DNA from 3 places in the Pseudomonas sp. MF08817 genome. Region 3 is predicted to be linked to each of the others. Evidence: riboswitches for the same ligand, from Rfam matches in the RefSeq annotation. Region 3 holds a riboswitch; each other region holds the start of a gene.
What was found. A riboswitch is a leader RNA that binds a small molecule or an ion and turns the genes downstream of it on or off. The one in region 3 is predicted to bind cobalamin.
Positions count from the first base shown of each region.

Region 1: another riboswitch for cobalamin. It lies ahead of cobW (cobalamin biosynthesis protein CobW); the one in region 3 lies ahead of AC19YR_RS07630 (ABC transporter substrate-binding protein).
Region 2: another riboswitch for cobalamin. It lies ahead of cobO (cob(I)yrinic acid a,c-diamide adenosyltransferase); the one in region 3 lies ahead of AC19YR_RS07630 (ABC transporter substrate-binding protein).

Region 1 is NZ_JCBCUY010000003.1:67,920-73,124, forward strand. Features, by position in the region: gene cobM (precorrin-4 C(11)-methyltransferase) at 47-793, opposite strand; gene AC19YR_RS03050 (cobalamin biosynthesis protein) at 864-1,289, opposite strand; gene AC19YR_RS03055 (CbtA family protein) at 1,286-1,987, opposite strand; gene AC19YR_RS03060 (CbtB domain-containing protein) at 1,999-2,193, opposite strand; cobalamin riboswitch at 2,316-2,539, opposite strand; cobalamin riboswitch at 2,608-2,817, shown strand; gene cobW (cobalamin biosynthesis protein CobW) at 2,919-3,986, shown strand; gene cobN (cobaltochelatase subunit CobN) at 3,990-5,205, shown strand, end outside.
Region 2 is NZ_JCBCUY010000007.1:22,872-28,076, forward strand. Features, by position in the region: gene cobD (threonine-phosphate decarboxylase CobD) at 1-405, opposite strand, end outside; gene cbiB (adenosylcobinamide-phosphate synthase CbiB) at 398-1,306, opposite strand; gene bluB (5,6-dimethylbenzimidazole synthase) at 1,303-1,953, opposite strand; gene AC19YR_RS06030 (cobyrinic acid a,c-diamide synthase CobB) at 1,950-3,326, opposite strand; gene cobO (cob(I)yrinic acid a,c-diamide adenosyltransferase) at 3,320-3,931, opposite strand; cobalamin riboswitch at 4,010-4,239, opposite strand; gene AC19YR_RS06040 (hypothetical protein) at 4,395-4,979, shown strand; gene AC19YR_RS06045 (PQQ-dependent sugar dehydrogenase) at 5,044-5,205, shown strand, end outside.
Region 3 is NZ_JCBCUY010000009.1:53,990-59,194, forward strand. Features, by position in the region: gene AC19YR_RS07615 (class I SAM-dependent methyltransferase) at 130-1,074, opposite strand; gene AC19YR_RS07620 (OprD family porin) at 1,175-2,521, opposite strand; gene AC19YR_RS07625 (hypothetical protein) at 2,544-2,729, opposite strand; gene AC19YR_RS07630 (ABC transporter substrate-binding protein) at 2,726-3,742, opposite strand; cobalamin riboswitch at 3,888-4,091, opposite strand; gene AC19YR_RS07635 (acetyltransferase domain-containing protein) at 4,245-5,205, shown strand, end outside.

The DNA of each region.
Region 1 (5,205 bases), on a different contig from region 3:
AAAAGCGCAGTTACAAGCTTAAAGCTTGCAGCTTGTGGCGCCCTTCCTACGGCCGATAGAGGTGCGCATGCCCCGCCCGGTACAGGGACGATTCGCCAAAGCTGTCGCTGGCCAGCACCCGGCCCACCAGGATCAGCGCCGTACGCCGAAAACCCTTGGCCTGGACCTTGCCCACGATGTCGTCGAGGGTGCCGAGCACCCAGTCCTGATCCGGCCAACTGGCACGGTGCACCACGGCGATGGGGCAGTCGGCGCCGTAGTGGGGCAGCAGCTGCGCGACGATTTTTTCCAGATGGTTGACTCCCAGGTGCACAGCCATGGTGGTGCCATGGGCGGCAAGGCTGGCGAAGGTTTCACCGGGCGGCATCGCGGTTTTGTCGGCGTAGCGGGTCAGGATCACGCTTTGCGCCACATCCGGCAGGGTCAGTTCCACCCCCAGCAACGCGGCGCAAGCGGCGGTGGCGGTGACGCCGGGGATGATTTCAAAGGGGATGGCCAATTCCCGCAGGCAGCGGATCTGCTCGCCGATGGCGCCATACAGGCTCGGGTCGCCGGAGTGCACGCGGGCCACGTCCTGGCCTTTGCCGTGGGCGCTCTTGATGTGCTCGATGATCTGTTCCAAGTGCAGTTCGGCGCTATTGATGACCTGTTCGGCGTTATGGCCTTCGAGCACCGCAGCGGGCACCAGGGAGCCGGCGTAGATAATCAGTGGGCAACGGCGGATCAGGCGCTGGCCCTTGACGGTGATGAGTTCCGGGTCGCCGGGGCCGGCACCGATAAAGTAGACCGTCATGGCGGTGTCCTAGGCAAAAGAGGGGGCGAGCAGGCTTGCAGATGAAGATTGCTCATGATCGGGGCGGCGATTATCGGCGCTTTTGCGTGGCCCGCGCCAATGCAAAGGTGGCCTGGGCGTATTTCTGCCGACGAATCACCAGGCTGGAGGGCTCTTGCGCCAGGCGCTCGGCCAGGGCCAGGGCGGCGCTTTCGGCGATGCCGTAGCACCCGGTGCGCTCGAAAGCGATCTGAGATTGATGGCTCAGTTGATCTTGATAGGTGGCCAGTTCCACGCTACTGAAGCAGGTCAACGGCAAGCCCAATTGCGCCGCCAGTTCCAGCAGACCCGGTTCGTGGCGCTTGAGGTCGATGCTGGCCAGGGCTTGCACCGCGTCCAGGTCGATGCGGTGGGCTTGCAGGGCCTGGTCGAGCAACGCGCGCAGCGTGCTGGCGGGGCAGCCCCGCTGACAGCCCAGGCCGATCACCAGGATCGGCGCCGGGCTGGGGCGGCTCACGCCGGGTATGAGGCGCCACCCTTGCGGCGGAACAACCACGCGCTAATCAGGCCCAGGGCCAGCCAGAACGCGGCATTGGTCAGTTGCGAGGCGATCTTGAACTGCGCTTCGAGGGCTTCGGGGGCCAGCATCGAATGCACTTCTGGCTGCGGCGCGCCGATCACGTGTGGCACGGCCAGGATCGCCGCGCCGAGGATTTTCAGCGCCCAGTGCCTGCCGAACACCACCAGGGCGATGCCCGCGGCAGTGGACGCGGCGGTGCCGACCCACCACATCTGCCGTTGCGCCAGGTCGGCGGCAGCGGTGCCCGGCAATTCCGGTGGCAGGCCCAGGGTCGGCGCCAGGCAGAAAGTCGCATAACCGGCCAGGCCCCAGAACAAGCCTTGCACGGTGCTGTTGGGCGCGCGCAGGGTGTAGAGCCCGGCCAGCATCAGGGCGAAACCGACTGCCACCACCAGGTTGCCGCCGGTGGTGGACAGCACGCGCTGCCAGCCGTCTTCGGGCTCCCAGGCCTCGGCGTCGTGGCTGTGGGCGGCGCCGGCACTGTCGGCGTGTTCATGGGCCTGGGCCGCCGGGGCGCTTTCATAGGTTTCGGCCTGGAGGATCAACGGCGCGACCCAGAAGCTTTGCAGCAGGGTCAGCAGCAGGGCGGCCAGCAGGCCGGTGAAACCTGCGGTTTGGGCGATGCGCTTAATCATGGCGGCAGGTCTCAATGGCACGGGAACGCGGCGCTGTGGCGGGTATCGTGGGCGGCGTTGTGCACCGCTTCGATGTGGGAGAACCCGGCGAAATACACCAGGCACGCGCCCAAAATCGACGCGCCGATGGCGGCAGTGAGGCGTTGGCTCAAGGTGGCGGTGCTGCTGGCGGTGCCGGTATGGCGAGTGCTGCTGATGATCGACATGGCGCTTCCCTTTGTGGTGTCAGGGCGGATCGAGCGCATGCAAACCCCTGCGAGGCGGGCCCGCAGGGCTTCAGACAGCGCCCGCCCACCGCGGGTTTGTTGGGTGAAAGTGGCCGTGGGGGCGCACTGTCGTGTCACTGGCCGGTCTCCGGGCTTGCGAGGGGCCGGGCTTGCGCCGTGGCCTGCTGGAATCGCCTTCCCATGCCGGTTGGCACAGTGGCTGTGATTCCTCTCTCGCTTACCGTTGCGGGGGCAGCACCGGATTCATCAAGGGCTTGAGTAAAGCACATGATCCACCGGTTTCCCGTTTCACCCTGTCAAGGGCACCTGTAACAAGGTGCGTAGGAGAGCATGGGCGAGGGCGGGGCGTCAAATGCCCGAGGCGCCCGGCATTGACCCGCCCCTACGCACTGCGTAGCCTTGCGCGTTCGAGGTTCTTCGGCCCGTGCCGAAGCTAAGAAGGGAACGCGGTCAATGCCGCGGCTGCCCCCGCAACTGTGAACGGTGCTGTTCGCTGCCACGCCACTGCTGATGCCTTCGGGCCAAGCGGGAAGGCGCAGCGAATGCCAGTCCAAGGACTGGCCCACCGTCAGCCAGGAGACCTGCCTCGTCACTGATTCTCACATTCAACCGGGCGGGGTGATCCGGTGGCGAAATCTGCCTTGGCGCCCCCCGCGCCCGGCCAGCCGTCCCGTATGCCCGCCCCCTTTGCCAAAGGGCATCCGATGAAAACACTGGCCAAACTCCCCGTCACCATCGTCACCGGGTTCCTCGGTTCGGGCAAAACCACCTTGCTGCGCCACATGCTCGACAACGCCCAGGGCCGGCGTATCGCGGTGATCGTCAATGAGTTCGGCGAGCTGGGCATCGACGGCGAAATCCTCAAGCAGTGCGCCATCGGCTGCACCGAAGAAGAAGCCAACGGCCGCGTCTATGAACTGGCCAACGGCTGCCTGTGCTGCACGGTGCAGGAAGAGTTCTTCCCGGTGATGCGCGAACTGGTGGCGCGCCGCGCCGATCTGGACCACATCCTCATCGAAACCTCCGGCCTGGCCCTGCCCAAACCGTTGGTGCAAGCCTTCCAGTGGCCGGAAATCCGCAGCGCCTGCACCGTCGATGCGGTGATTACCGTGGTTGACAGCCCGGCCGTGGCCGCCGGCACCTTTGCCGCTTTCCCCGACCAGGTGGACGCCCAGCGCAAACTCGACCCCAACCTGGACCACGAGTCGCCGTTGCACGAGTTGTTCGCCGACCAATTGGCCAGCGCCGACCTGGTGATCCTCAATAAAACCGACCTGATCGCCCCGCAAGACCTGGAGCGCGTGCGCCAGGAAGTGGCCGAAGAACTGCCGCCGGCGGTGAAGATCATCGAAGCCAGCAGCGGTCGCGTGCCCCTGGACGTGCTGATCGGCCTGGGCGCCGGTTCCGAAGAGCACATCGACGGGCGCCACAGCCACCACGACCACCATCACGGCGATGGCGGCGAAGATGACCACGATCACGACGCGTTCGACTCCATTTCCATCGAGCTGCCCCAGGCCGACGAAAGCTTGCTGCTGGCCGCCCTTAACGAGTTGGTGGTCAAGCACGGCATCTTGCGGGTCAAGGGTTTTGCCGCCATCCCGGGCAAGCCGATGCGTTTGCTGATCCAGGGCGTGGGCAGCCGTTTCGACAAGCACTTCGACCGCGCCTGGCGCAGCGACGAGCCGCGCACCACCCACCTGGTGTTGATCGGCCAAGACCTGGATGCCGCCCAACTCGAAGCGCAACTGCGCGCCGCTCTCGGCGCCTGACCCATGCACCTGCTCAGGACCCAACCCGGTGGTTTCGTCGCCGATGACAACATCGCCGACCTGGGGCAAACCCCCGCCGAACTGGTGGTCCTGTGCAGCGGCGATTCCAGCTTGGCACTGCTGGCCGAAGCCGCCCGGCAACTGCCCGAGGATTACCCCAGCCTGCGCCTGGCCAACCCGATGCAGGTGCAGAACCACGCCTCGGTGGACCTCTACGTCGAGCAGGTGCTGCAACACGCCAAGGTCATCCTGATATCCCTGCACGGCGGCATCGGCTATTGGCGCTACGGCATCGAACGCCTGGTGCAACTGGCCGAGCGCGGCGTGCAACTGATTCTGGTGCCGGGGGACGACCGCCCCGACCCGGAGCTGAGCGACCTGAGCACCGTGGCCGCGCCCGAGCGCGATCGCCTGTGGCAGTTTTTGCGCCAGGGCGGTTTGGGCAATGCCCTGGATTTCTACCGCTGCCTGGCCAGTGGCTGGCTGGGCCGCGACTATTCGTGGGGCGAGCCCCAGGTGCTGCCGCGCAGCGCCATCTACCACCCTCGCCATGGCCACGCCAGCCTAAGCCAATGGCATACCGACTGGCAGCCCGGGCAAGCCGTGGCGGCGGTGCTGTTCTACCGCTCCCACTTGCAAGCGGCGAACACCGGGTTCATCGATGTGTTCTGCCAGCGCTTGCAGGCGGCGGGCCTCAACCCCTTACCCATCGCGGTGGCCAGCCTCAAGGAGCCCGGTTGCCTGGCGGCAGTGGAAGGTTGGTTGGACGAGGCCGCAGCCGCGGTGATCCTCAACACCACCGGGTTCGCTCAATCGAGCCCCGAAGCCCCCCATTTACGCCCGTTTCGCCGCGATATCCCGGTGATCCAGGCCATTTGCGCCCAGGACAACGAGCCCGGGTGGCGCGCCAGCGAGCAGGGCCTGGGGCCGCGAGACCTGGCAATGCACATCGCCTTGCCGGAACTCGACGGGCGCATCATCAGCCGCCCCATCAGCTTCAAGGACCTGGCCTGGCGCAGCGAGCGCAGCCAATCCGATGTGGTCTGCTACCGCGCCCAGCCCGAGCGCATGGATTTTGTCGCCGAACTGGCGCGGCGCTGGGTGGACCTGGCGCGCCTGGGTAACGGCGACAAACGCGTCGCTTTGATCCTGGCCAACTACCCGACCCGCGATGGGCGCATCGGCAACGGCGTGGGCCTGGACACCCCGGCGGCGGCGC
Region 2 (5,205 bases), on a different contig from region 3:
GTTGTTGGGGTTGACCACCACCAGCACGTCGAGTTGGTCGATAAAGAAGTCGACTTCAGCCTGCGACACTTCCCGCACGATGTAGCCGCCACGGCGCCACGCCTCGGCATGTTCGGCATAGCACGGCGACAGCACGCCGACCTTGCCCACGCGGCGCAAACGCGGCAGCAATTGGATCGCCGCTTGCGAGCCGGGCACCGGCAGCACGTGGGCGGCGCCGTAGTAGTCGCGGGCAGCTTGCTCCAAGCCGTCCTCGGTTTCCGGCAGACGCGCCCAGGCCCGCAGCGGGATCGGCGGGATCGGCCAGGGCCACGGCGCCAGGCCGCTGGAGAGGTCCAGCCACTCGTCTTGGGCAATGCCGTATTGCGCGCAGGCTTTGCGCAGGCGCCCACCGTGCTCAAGCATAGAATTCGGCCCCCATGCACAAGATCAGCAACCACAGCCACACGCCGCGCTGCACCAGTTGCCAGCCACGGTCGATGGCATCGGCGTCGGCCGGTGGGCCTTCGCCCAGGGTCGGGCGCTGGTGCAACTCGCCGTGATAGACCGCCGCGCCGCCCAGCTCCACCCCCAGGGCACCCGCGCCGGCAGCCATTACCGGGCCAGCATTGGGGCTGTCCCAAGTAGGGCCTTGCGTGCGCCAGCATTTAAGCGCCAGGCGTGTTTTGCCCAGTAGCGCGTAGGTCAAGGCGACCAGCCGCGCGGGAATGTAGTTGAGCAGGTCGTCGATTTTTGCCGCCGCCCAGCCGAAGCGCTCGAAGCGTTCGTTGCGATAGCCCCACATGGCGTCCAGGGTATTGCTCAGGCGATACAGCACCACCCCCGGCGCGCCGGCCACGGCAAACCAGAACAGCGCGGCGAACACCGCGTCGCTGCCGTTTTCCAGCACCGACTCGGTGGCCGCCCGGGCGACGGCAGTGTCGTCCAGCTCGGCGGTTTCGCGGCTGACCAGGTAGCCAACGCGTTTGCGCGCCTCTGCCAGGTCACCGGCGCGCAGGGCCTGGGCCACTGGCGCCACATGCTCGCCGAGGCTGCGCAGGCCGAGGGCGCAGTACAGCGCGAGGACTTCCACCAGCCAACCGATGTAGGGCAGCCACGACAAAGCTGTAGCCACCAGGGTCAAGGGCAGCACGGCCAGCACCCACGCGGTCACGCCGTGGCTACGCCAGCCGCGCCCGGCGGCATTGAAACGCCGCTCGATGCGCTCGGCGAACGCGCCGAACGCCACCAGCGGATGCCAGCGTCTGGGCTCGCCCAGCAACGCATCCAGCGCCACCGCGGCGGCACTCAACAACGCCACACTCATTGACTCACTCCCCATTGGTTCTCAAACAACAACTCACTCAACGGCCGGGCCTGGGCCCAGCCTTCGAGCACCAGCATCGGTGCTGGATAAAATGCCTCCACCGGCCCCAGGCACAGCACCGCCAAGGGCTTGGCCCCGGCGGGCAGGCCCAGCAGGTCGGCCAGGGCCTGGGGCTCGAACAGCGACACCCAGCCCAGGCCCAGGCCTTCGGCGCGGGCCGCCAGCCAGAGGTTCTGGATGGCGCAAGACAGCGAGGCCAGGTCCATTTCCGGCAAGGTGCGGCGGCCGAACACGTGGCGCTCGCGGTCATCGCTCAGGGCCGCCACCAGCACTTCGGCGCAGTCGTTGATGCCTTCGACCTTGAGCTTCATGAACTCACTGGAACGCTCACCCAACGCCTCGGCGGTGCGCACCCGTTCCTCTTCCACCAACTGCTGGATGCGCCCGCGCAGCGCCCGGTCGCTGATGCGGATAAAGCGCCAGGGCTGCATCAGCCCCACGCTGGGGGCGCAATGGGCGGCTTCGAGCAAGCGGCGCAGCAACGCCGGCGCCACCGTGCCGCCGCTGAAGTGGCGCATGTCACGGCGCTCGGCGATGGCGCGGTAGACGGCGGCGCGGTCGGCCTCTGGGAAGGCGTTGTCGGTCATTGGCTTATCGCGAGCAGGCTCGCTCCCACAGGAGTTTCACCGGCCTCTGTGGGAGCGAGCCTGCTCGCGATAGCGGTCTGGGGCATAAACAAAGCCGCCACCGCCCGCGGGTTGGACGGAAAGTAAAAGTGCACATAGGAGGCCGTCATCCGCCCGTCCCGGTACACCGCTTCGGCGCCGCGCCCGCCGTTGGGGCTCAGGCCCCGGGCGATGGGGGCCAGCGTGGTGGTGGTCAGCGAATGGTGATAGGTGTGGCCACGCAGGCTGCCTTCGGGCAGGTCCACCGTTTGCAGGGCCAGGGCGGCCAAGCGTTTTTGCATCACCGCAGCGCCCGGCAACAGGCCCAGCAGCGGTGCACTCACGCCTTCGACGTCCGTGAGGGAGTCGAGCAGATACAGCATGCCGCCGCACTCGGCCAGCAACGGTTTGCCCGCGCGGTGGTGGGCGCGGATAGCCTCCAGCATCGGCGTGTTCTGCGCCAACGCGACGTGGTGCAACTCCGGGTAACCGCCGGGCAGGTAAAGGCTGTCGACCTCGGGCAACCCGCTGTCATGAATAGGTGAGAAGAAGTGCAACTGGGCGCCCATCGCCCGCAGCAGGTCGAGGCTGGCGCCATAGGTGAAGGCGAACGCCTCGTCCCGCGCCACGGCGATGCGCACGCCGGCCAACAACGGCTCGGCAACCACAGGCTGGGGCGCGGCGAAGGCCACGGCGGGCGGCAGTGCCACTTCGCAACTGCTGGCCAGAGCCGTGGCGGCCGCGTCCAGGCGCAGGTCGAGGTCGTTCAGTTCACTGGCCTGCACCAGGCCCAGGTGGCGGCTGGGCAGCTCGATGCCCGTCTCGCGGGACAACGCGCCGTACCAGCGCAGGCCTTCGGTGAGGCTGCCTTCGAGCAGTTGCGCATGGCGCAGGGTGCCGACGCGGTTGGCCAGCACCCCGGCAAAGGGCAGGTCCGGCTGGTAGCGCGCCAAGCCCAGGGCCAGGGCGCCGAAGGTCTGGGCCATGGCGGTGCCGTCGATCACGCCCAGCACCGGCACGCCGAAGTGGCGCGCCAGGTCGGCACTGGAGGGCGTGCCGTCGAACAGGCCCATGACGCCTTCGATCAGGATCAGGTCGGCCTCCCCCGCCGCTTCCCACAACAGGCGACGGCTTTCCTGCTCGCCCACCATCCACATATCCAGTTGGTACACCGGCGCACCGCTGGCACGCTCCAGAATCATCGGGTCGAGAAAGTCCGGGCCGCATTTGAACACGCGCACCTGGCGCCCCTGGTTACGGTGCAGGCGCGCCAGGGCGGCGGTGACCGTGGTTTTGCCCTGGCCGGACGCCGGCGCCGCAATCAGCACGGCCGGGCACTGGCGCACACTCACAATTCGATGCCTTTTTGCGCCTTGATGCCGGCCTGGAAGGCGTGCTTGAGCAGCCCCATTTCGGTGACGGTGTCGGCCAGCTCGATCATTTGCTCCTTGGCCCCACGGCCGGTGACCACCACGTGTTGCATCGGCGGGCGGGCCTGCAGGTCGCTGAGCACTTGGTCCAGGTCCAGGTAGCCGTGCTTGAGGGCGATGTTCAGTTCATCGAGCACCACCAGGCCGATGGCCGGGTCGCTGAGCAACTGGCGCGATACCGCCCACGCCGCTTGGGCGGCGGCGATGTCGCGCTGGCGGTCCTGGGTTTCCCAGGTGAAGCCTTCGCCCATCACGTGAAAGCGCACCTGCTCGGGGAAACGGCGGAAAAACAACTCCTCGCCCGTGCTGTTGCGGCCCTTGATGAACTGCACCACGCCGCACTGCATGCCGTGGCCCATGGCGCGGGCGAGCATGCCGAACGCCGAGCTGCTCTTGCCCTTGCCGTTGCCGCTGAGCACCAGCAGCAAGCCGCACTCGTTGGGCGAGTTGGCGATGCGTTCATCGATCACGGCTTTTTTGCGCAGCATGCGCGCCAGGTGGCGCTCGTCGCGTTCGGGGGAATCGGTCATGGGGCAGCTCTCCGTTGGGGCTGGATAACGGCGGGCAGGAATAAAGGACGGCAACAAGCCTGGCATCGCCCACCGTGATGCCGTTGGATGGATCAGGCCGGTCTCCGGGCTCATGAGTGGGTTGCCCCGGGCGGTGCGCCTTCCCATGCCCGGGTGGGCACAGTGGCAAAAAGCACAGCCTTGACTCATTTACCGTTGCGGGGGCAGCGCCGGGATCGTGACCGCGCGCTTGGCGCACGCACTCACCGGCTTCCCTGTTTCACCCTGTCGACCGCTGGCCACAGGGCACCTGAAACAAGCGGCGAAGGTTAGAGGGTTGGGGGTGGAGCGTCAATGAAACCCGGGGCCGCCAGGGTTGATTGACTGCGATGGGTCAATAAACGGGCGCCAATCTTGTGCCAGGCTGGAAGCGGCGATATCAAATAGCCATAACCCAAACACGATCGACTCAAGGGAGTGAACGATGCAAGGCATGATTATCAGCAACCCCAAGCTGGAATTTTTGCGACCGATGCTGGAGCGCTGGTTTGACTGCATTGATCGCTACAACCGGGTGCGCGGCGACAACAAGGCGCCGTACTGGTCAGACGAGCGGGCCAACCTGGGGCTGCTCTCGGCCGCAGCCTGGATGGCCGAAATGGTCACCCTGGAACATGCGCCCACCAAAAAGCAGTTGGAAAACGGTGAGCGCAATGCCCGCGCCGACCTGTACATCGCCAGCAAGGACGAATGGGCCTACGTGCAAGCCAGCCAGCGCTGGCCCCAGATCAACCACCTGAACCTGGAGCAGGCCCTGCTCGATATCACCAGCGCCGCCCGCCGCATCAGCTACCCCAGCGACCTGAAGCTGGGCTGCCTGTTCGTCGCCCCGCAAAAAACCCAGCACAGCGCCACCCCCGAAGAACTCCAGGACATGGTCGACGACCTGCAAAAGGAGTACAGCTGCGCCGTGGCCTGGTACTTCCCCTATGCCTACCGCAAGTTGCGCAACGAGGCGGGCAACTACCAACCCGGCATCGCCGTGCTGTTCAAAGAGGCTCGCGGATAAGGTTGAACCCCGCGCCGCGCCCACTGCCCTATGCTTACCGCCGCGTACTCATAGGGAAATGCCCATGTTCAAGCCTCGCTCCGCCTTTATCGTTGTGCTCGCCGCCGGGTTGGTTGCCTGCGGCGAGACGTCCACCTTGCAAGTTTCCGACGGCACCGGGCCGTCGCCGCGCCTGCCGGCGCCGAACAAAACCCTGATCCCCACCGTCAACGTCGCCCCGGCCATC
Region 3 (5,205 bases):
AAACAAATCCCACCCACACTGTGGGAGCGGGCCCTGCCCGCGATGAAGCCGGGGCAGGCGATGCACTTCTGGCGGCTGGAATGCCGCCCTCGCGGGCGAGCGGCGCCGCCCGGCCTGCTGGCCAAGCCCTTACTGAGCGCCCGCCACAAACACCAGCGCCTTCAAGCCGCTTTGCGGGTCGATGTCGGGGAATTCCGGGGGGTTGTCCAGGCGTTGCACAAAGCGCAGGCCCGGGGCGCCTTGGGTGACGCCGTCGATGATGAAGTCGGCGCCCAGGGACGGGTCGTTCATGCACGCCAGGACCGTGCCGCCCTCGGCCAGCAGTTCCGGCAGGCGGCGGATGACGCGGGCGTAGTCCTTGGTCAGCAGGAAGCTGCCTTTCTGGAAGGACGGCGGGTCGATGATTATCAGGTTGTAAGGCCCGGTGTGCTTGACCTTGCCCCAGGACTTGAACAAGTCATGGCCCAAAAAGCTCACGCGGGCCAGGTCATGGCCGTTGAGGCGGTGGTTGTCGCGGCCTCGGCTCAGGGCCGCGCGGGACATGTCCAGGTTGACCACATGGCGCGCGCCGCCTTCGATGGCCGCCACCGAGAAGCCGCAGGTGTAGGCGAACAGGTTCAGCACCCGCCGGTCACGAGCGTTGGCCTTGACCCAGTCGCGGCCGTAGCGCATGTCGAGAAACAGCCCGCTGTTCTGCTTTACGCCCAAGTCCAGCAGGTAGCGCAGGCCGCCCTCGGTGAGGGTCCATTGCTCCAGCGGCTCGCCCAATAGCCACTCGGTGGTGCTTTGCGGCAGGTAGCGGTGCTGCAGCGCCAGGTGATGGGCGCCGCTGGCTTGCCAGGGCGCTTGTTGGGTGAGGGTGTGCAGGCTGGCGACGAGGGCCTGCAACTGTTCCTGGCTCGGTTCCTTGAACAACGACACCAGCACCACCCCTTGCAGCCAGTCTACGGTCAGTTGTTCCAGCCCCGGCCAGCAGCGCCCACGGCCATGGAACAGGCGCCGGGTTTCGGCCGGCGGGGCTTGCAGGGCGGTGGACAGGTGAGCGTGCAGGGTGGACAGGGCGTCGGCATTCATCGGGCAGGTTCGGCAGGGGGAAAGGCCGGCATTCTAAACACAAAGCCACGGCGCTGCTGGATTCGCCCTGGCGCCATCGCTTCTTGGCAATGCCTCTGGCTCAGAAGCCGCCGCCGAGGGGGTATTCCACCGCGAGGCGGATCTGGTCGCTGTCCAGTTCGGCCTGGGCACGGTTGCCGCGATGCACATTGTGCCGCACGGAAAACGCCGCGCCCTTGGCCTTGCCGCTTTGCACCACATAGCGGGCTTCGAAGTCGCGCTCCCAGTGTTTGCCACCCTGGCCGTAGCCCAGGTAGGCGTAGCCGCCCGCAGGGTCGAGGTGGCTGGCGTCGATCTGGCTGCCACGAAGGTAGGCCGCGCTCAGGCTCAGCCCCGGCAAGCCGAAGGTTTGCAGGCCCAGGTCGTAGCGCGCCTGCCAGGATTGCTCGTTCGGCGCGTTGAAGTCCGAGAGCTGCACGGCGTTGCTGATGAAAATCGCCCCACGGGTGACGTAGTCGAATGGCGTGTCGCCGCGCACCTTCTGGTAGCCCAGGCTGAAGGTCTGCGGGCCGCTGGTGTAGCCGGACATCAGGCTCCACGTGGTGTTGTCGATGCGCCCCGACAGCGCCTGGCCCTCGTCGGTGGTGCGGTACAGGTTGAGGTTCAGCGACAGTGAGCGGGTGGGGCTCAAGGCGTGGCTGAACGTGGCGCCCAGGTAATGCTGGTTCCAGGTATCGGCATAACGTGAGGTGTAGAGGCTGGCGCTCAGGCCCGGGGTGGCGCTGTAGACCACGCCCGCAAGGTCGAAGGCGTTGCCCTGGCGGCCATTGGAGTAATTGACCACAAAGCCGCGGTCGTGGCTTGAGGCATTGCGGTCGGTGCTTTCGGTGAAGTGCCCACCGAGCAGTTTCACCCCGGCCCATTCCTGGCTGGTGAGGAACAGCCCGGTGGCGGTTTCCGGCAGGAGGCGGCTGTCGGAGGAACTGAATACGGGGGTTTTCACCCGTTGTTCGCCCCAGGCCAGGGTGGTGGACGACACCCGCAATTTCAGCGCTGCGCCGCCACGGCTGAAGCTGTTTTTGGGGTGGCCGTCGTGGTCCAGCCCCAGCAGCCGCGCCTTGCCCGCGCGGCCGCCACCGCTGTCCAGTTGCAAGCCTTGGTAAGCGTGGGCATCGACGCCCACACCCACCGTGCCCTGGGTAAAGCCCGACTGCACACTGCCCATCAGCCCGTAGGCCCATTCTTCGGCGTAGCCATTGCGCTCGCTGCGGGGTTTGTAGGCGTTGCGCGCGCCGTTGCTGCGGGCGCCGTGACGGTACTCGCGTTGGTCGTACACGCTGCGGTTGAGCAGGGTCCAGGTGCTGTCTTCGACAAAACCCTTGGCCTGTTCCTGGGCGGACCCGGCGTTGGCCAGGGTGCTGTGGCCGAGCAAGGCGACGGGCAGTGCCAGCGCAGTGATGTAACGCATCGGGGTGGTCTCCAGGAAGGGTTCAAGAGGCGTGGAAGCGCAGGATCTGCGCGCCATCGCTGGGGTCGGTCAACCAGCCCGCGCCCCGAAGCTTATTGGCCAGGGTTTGCAAGACCATGGGCAGGCTGATGGCGGTTTCGCCCAGGGCCGCGCCGGCGATCACCGCCAGCACCAGCAGGCCATGGCCGAGTAACCGGGCGTGTCTCATTTAGGCAACTTGAAGTGCTCAACCGCGCTAGCCAGCTCCTCAATGGCGCCGAACATCCGCGTGCTGGCGTTCATGCCGTGGGCGTCGATGATGACGATGCGGTCGTGCTTGACTGCGTCCATGTGGCGGGTCACTGGGTTGCTCTTGAGGAATTCCAGTTTTTTGCGGTAGTCGTCGGCGGGGTAGCGGCGCCGGTCCATGCGCGCAATCACCAGGATATTGGGGTTGGCCTTGGCGATGGTTTCCCAGCCCACGGTGGGCCATTCCTCGTCGGATTCGATCACGTTGCGCATCCCCAGGGCGCTGAGCATGAAATCGGGAATGCCCTTGCGGCCCGCCACATAGGGGTCGAAGCCAAGGTCGGCGCTGGAAAACCACACCACTGCGGAGACGTCCCGGGGGTGCTGCTGGCGCGCCTGGGCCACGGCGTTGGCCAGGCGATTCTTCAGGTCGCTGACCAGGCGCTGGCCGCGGTCCTCCACATCGAAGATCTGTGCAAGCTCGGTGATGCTCTTGTACAGGCTGTCCACGCTGAAGGCCTTGAGGCGCGTGCCATCGGCGCCCACCAAGTTGTCCTTGCCTTCGCAGTCGGAGGGCAGCAGGTAGGTAGAGATCTTCAGTTCATGGAACTGCTCGCGGGTGCCGACCGCGCCTTGGGGCCCAACCATCCACTCCAGGTCCACGGCCACCAGGGCGGGGCGCTTGCCGATCACCGCTTCAAAACTGGGTTCGTTGTCGGCCAGGCGTTCGACCTTGGCATCCTGGGCCTTGAACTGCGGCAGCACTTCGTTGAACCACAGCGAGGTGCCTACCAGTGTGTCGCCCAGGCCCAGGGCGTAGAGCATCTCGGTGCCGGATTGGCCGATGGTCACGGCCTTGGCCGGCGCCTCGCTGAACGTCAGGGGCACGCCGCAGTTGTTCAGGTGCAACGGGTATTCGGTGGCACTGGCGCACAGGCTCAGCGAGGTCAGGCCGAGGCCGGCGAACAGGGCGTTGAGGTGGGGCAGTGACATGAAATGCGATCTCCATTGGAACCGGTGCACGGGCAGGGCACGGCCTTGGAAAACACATCCCTCAAACGCTGCCGCCAGGGCAGGGTAAAGCTGAAAACGCATCGAAAACCGCGTGCGGATGTCCTTTCCGGACACCCCGCCGGTTAGTGTTTGCTACGGGCCGGCAGGTGTTCTGATTGGCGCTTCGCGGTCCGCCAGCGGCCTTCCCGGGAGGTTTTCCGGTGGCGTGCGTGGAGGCAGGGGGCTCGGCGCCTACAGTTGCGGGGGCAGTTCCGTTTCAGCGTGGCTTACGGCGCGCTGGGGGATTCCCTGTCAGTTCCTTGCGCCAACCGGCGGGCGGCATGTTAGTTCATCGATACGCATTCAACCAGCGGCGGGGCAAGTGTATGGCCGTGATTGCGCGGTGCATTGCGCTAGCTTGTCATGTTATAAGGTAACGGTTCAAGCTTTTCATCGACCGCTCTGGCGAGCGGGTTTCCTATCATCCCGTTGCGAATACTCCATGACCCATACCCCTTCACCCGCTGTTAGCCCCCCGATTTCACGTCTGCTGTCCATCGATGCCCTGCGTGGGCTGGTGATCCTGTTCATGCTGCTCGATCACGTGCGCGAAACCTTCCTGCTGCACCGCCAGGTCGGCGACCCGATGGACATCGCCAGCACCGAACCGAGTCTGTTTATCAGCCGTACCCTGGCCCATTTGTGCGCCCCGGTGTTTGTGCTGCTCACCGGGTTGTCGGCGTGGTTGTACGGCGAAAAATATGCCGGCAAGGCTGATGTCGCGGCGTTCCTGTTCAAGCGTGGGTTGTTCCTGGTCCTGCTGGAGCTGACCTTGGTGAATTTCGCCTGGACCTTCCAGTTCCCGCCCAGCGTGATCTACCTGCAAGTGATCTGGGCCATCGGCCTGAGCATGCTCGCGCTGTCGCTGCTGGTGTGGCTGCCACGGCCGGTGTTGGCATTGCTGGCGGTGGCGATCATCGCCGGGCATAACCTGCTGGACGGCGTGCATTTCCCCGTGGAGTCGGCCTTGCACGTGCCGTGGGCGATCCTCCACGACCGTGGCTGGCTGGCGTTTTCTGCGGAGTTGCGCCTGCGTACCTCTTACCCGGTATTGCCGTGGATCGGCGTGATCGCCCTGGGCTACGTGCTGGGGCCGTGGTTCAGCCGCAGCACGCCGGTGGCGGGGCGCCAGCGGCGCTTGCTGGGCTGGGGTGTGGCGGCGTTGCTGGGGTTTGTGCTGGTGCGCCTGGCCAACGGTTATGGCGAAAAACCCTGGGCCGTGGGCGACACCGCGCTGCACACCCTGATGGGCTTTTTCAACATCACCAAGTACCCGCCGTCGCTGCTGTTCCTGACCTTGACCCTCGGGCTTGGGCTGCTGCTGTTGCTGGCCTTCGAGCGGGCCGGCCAGCGGCGGTGGCTGCTGCCGTTGGCGGTATTGGGCTCGGCGCCGATGTTCTTCT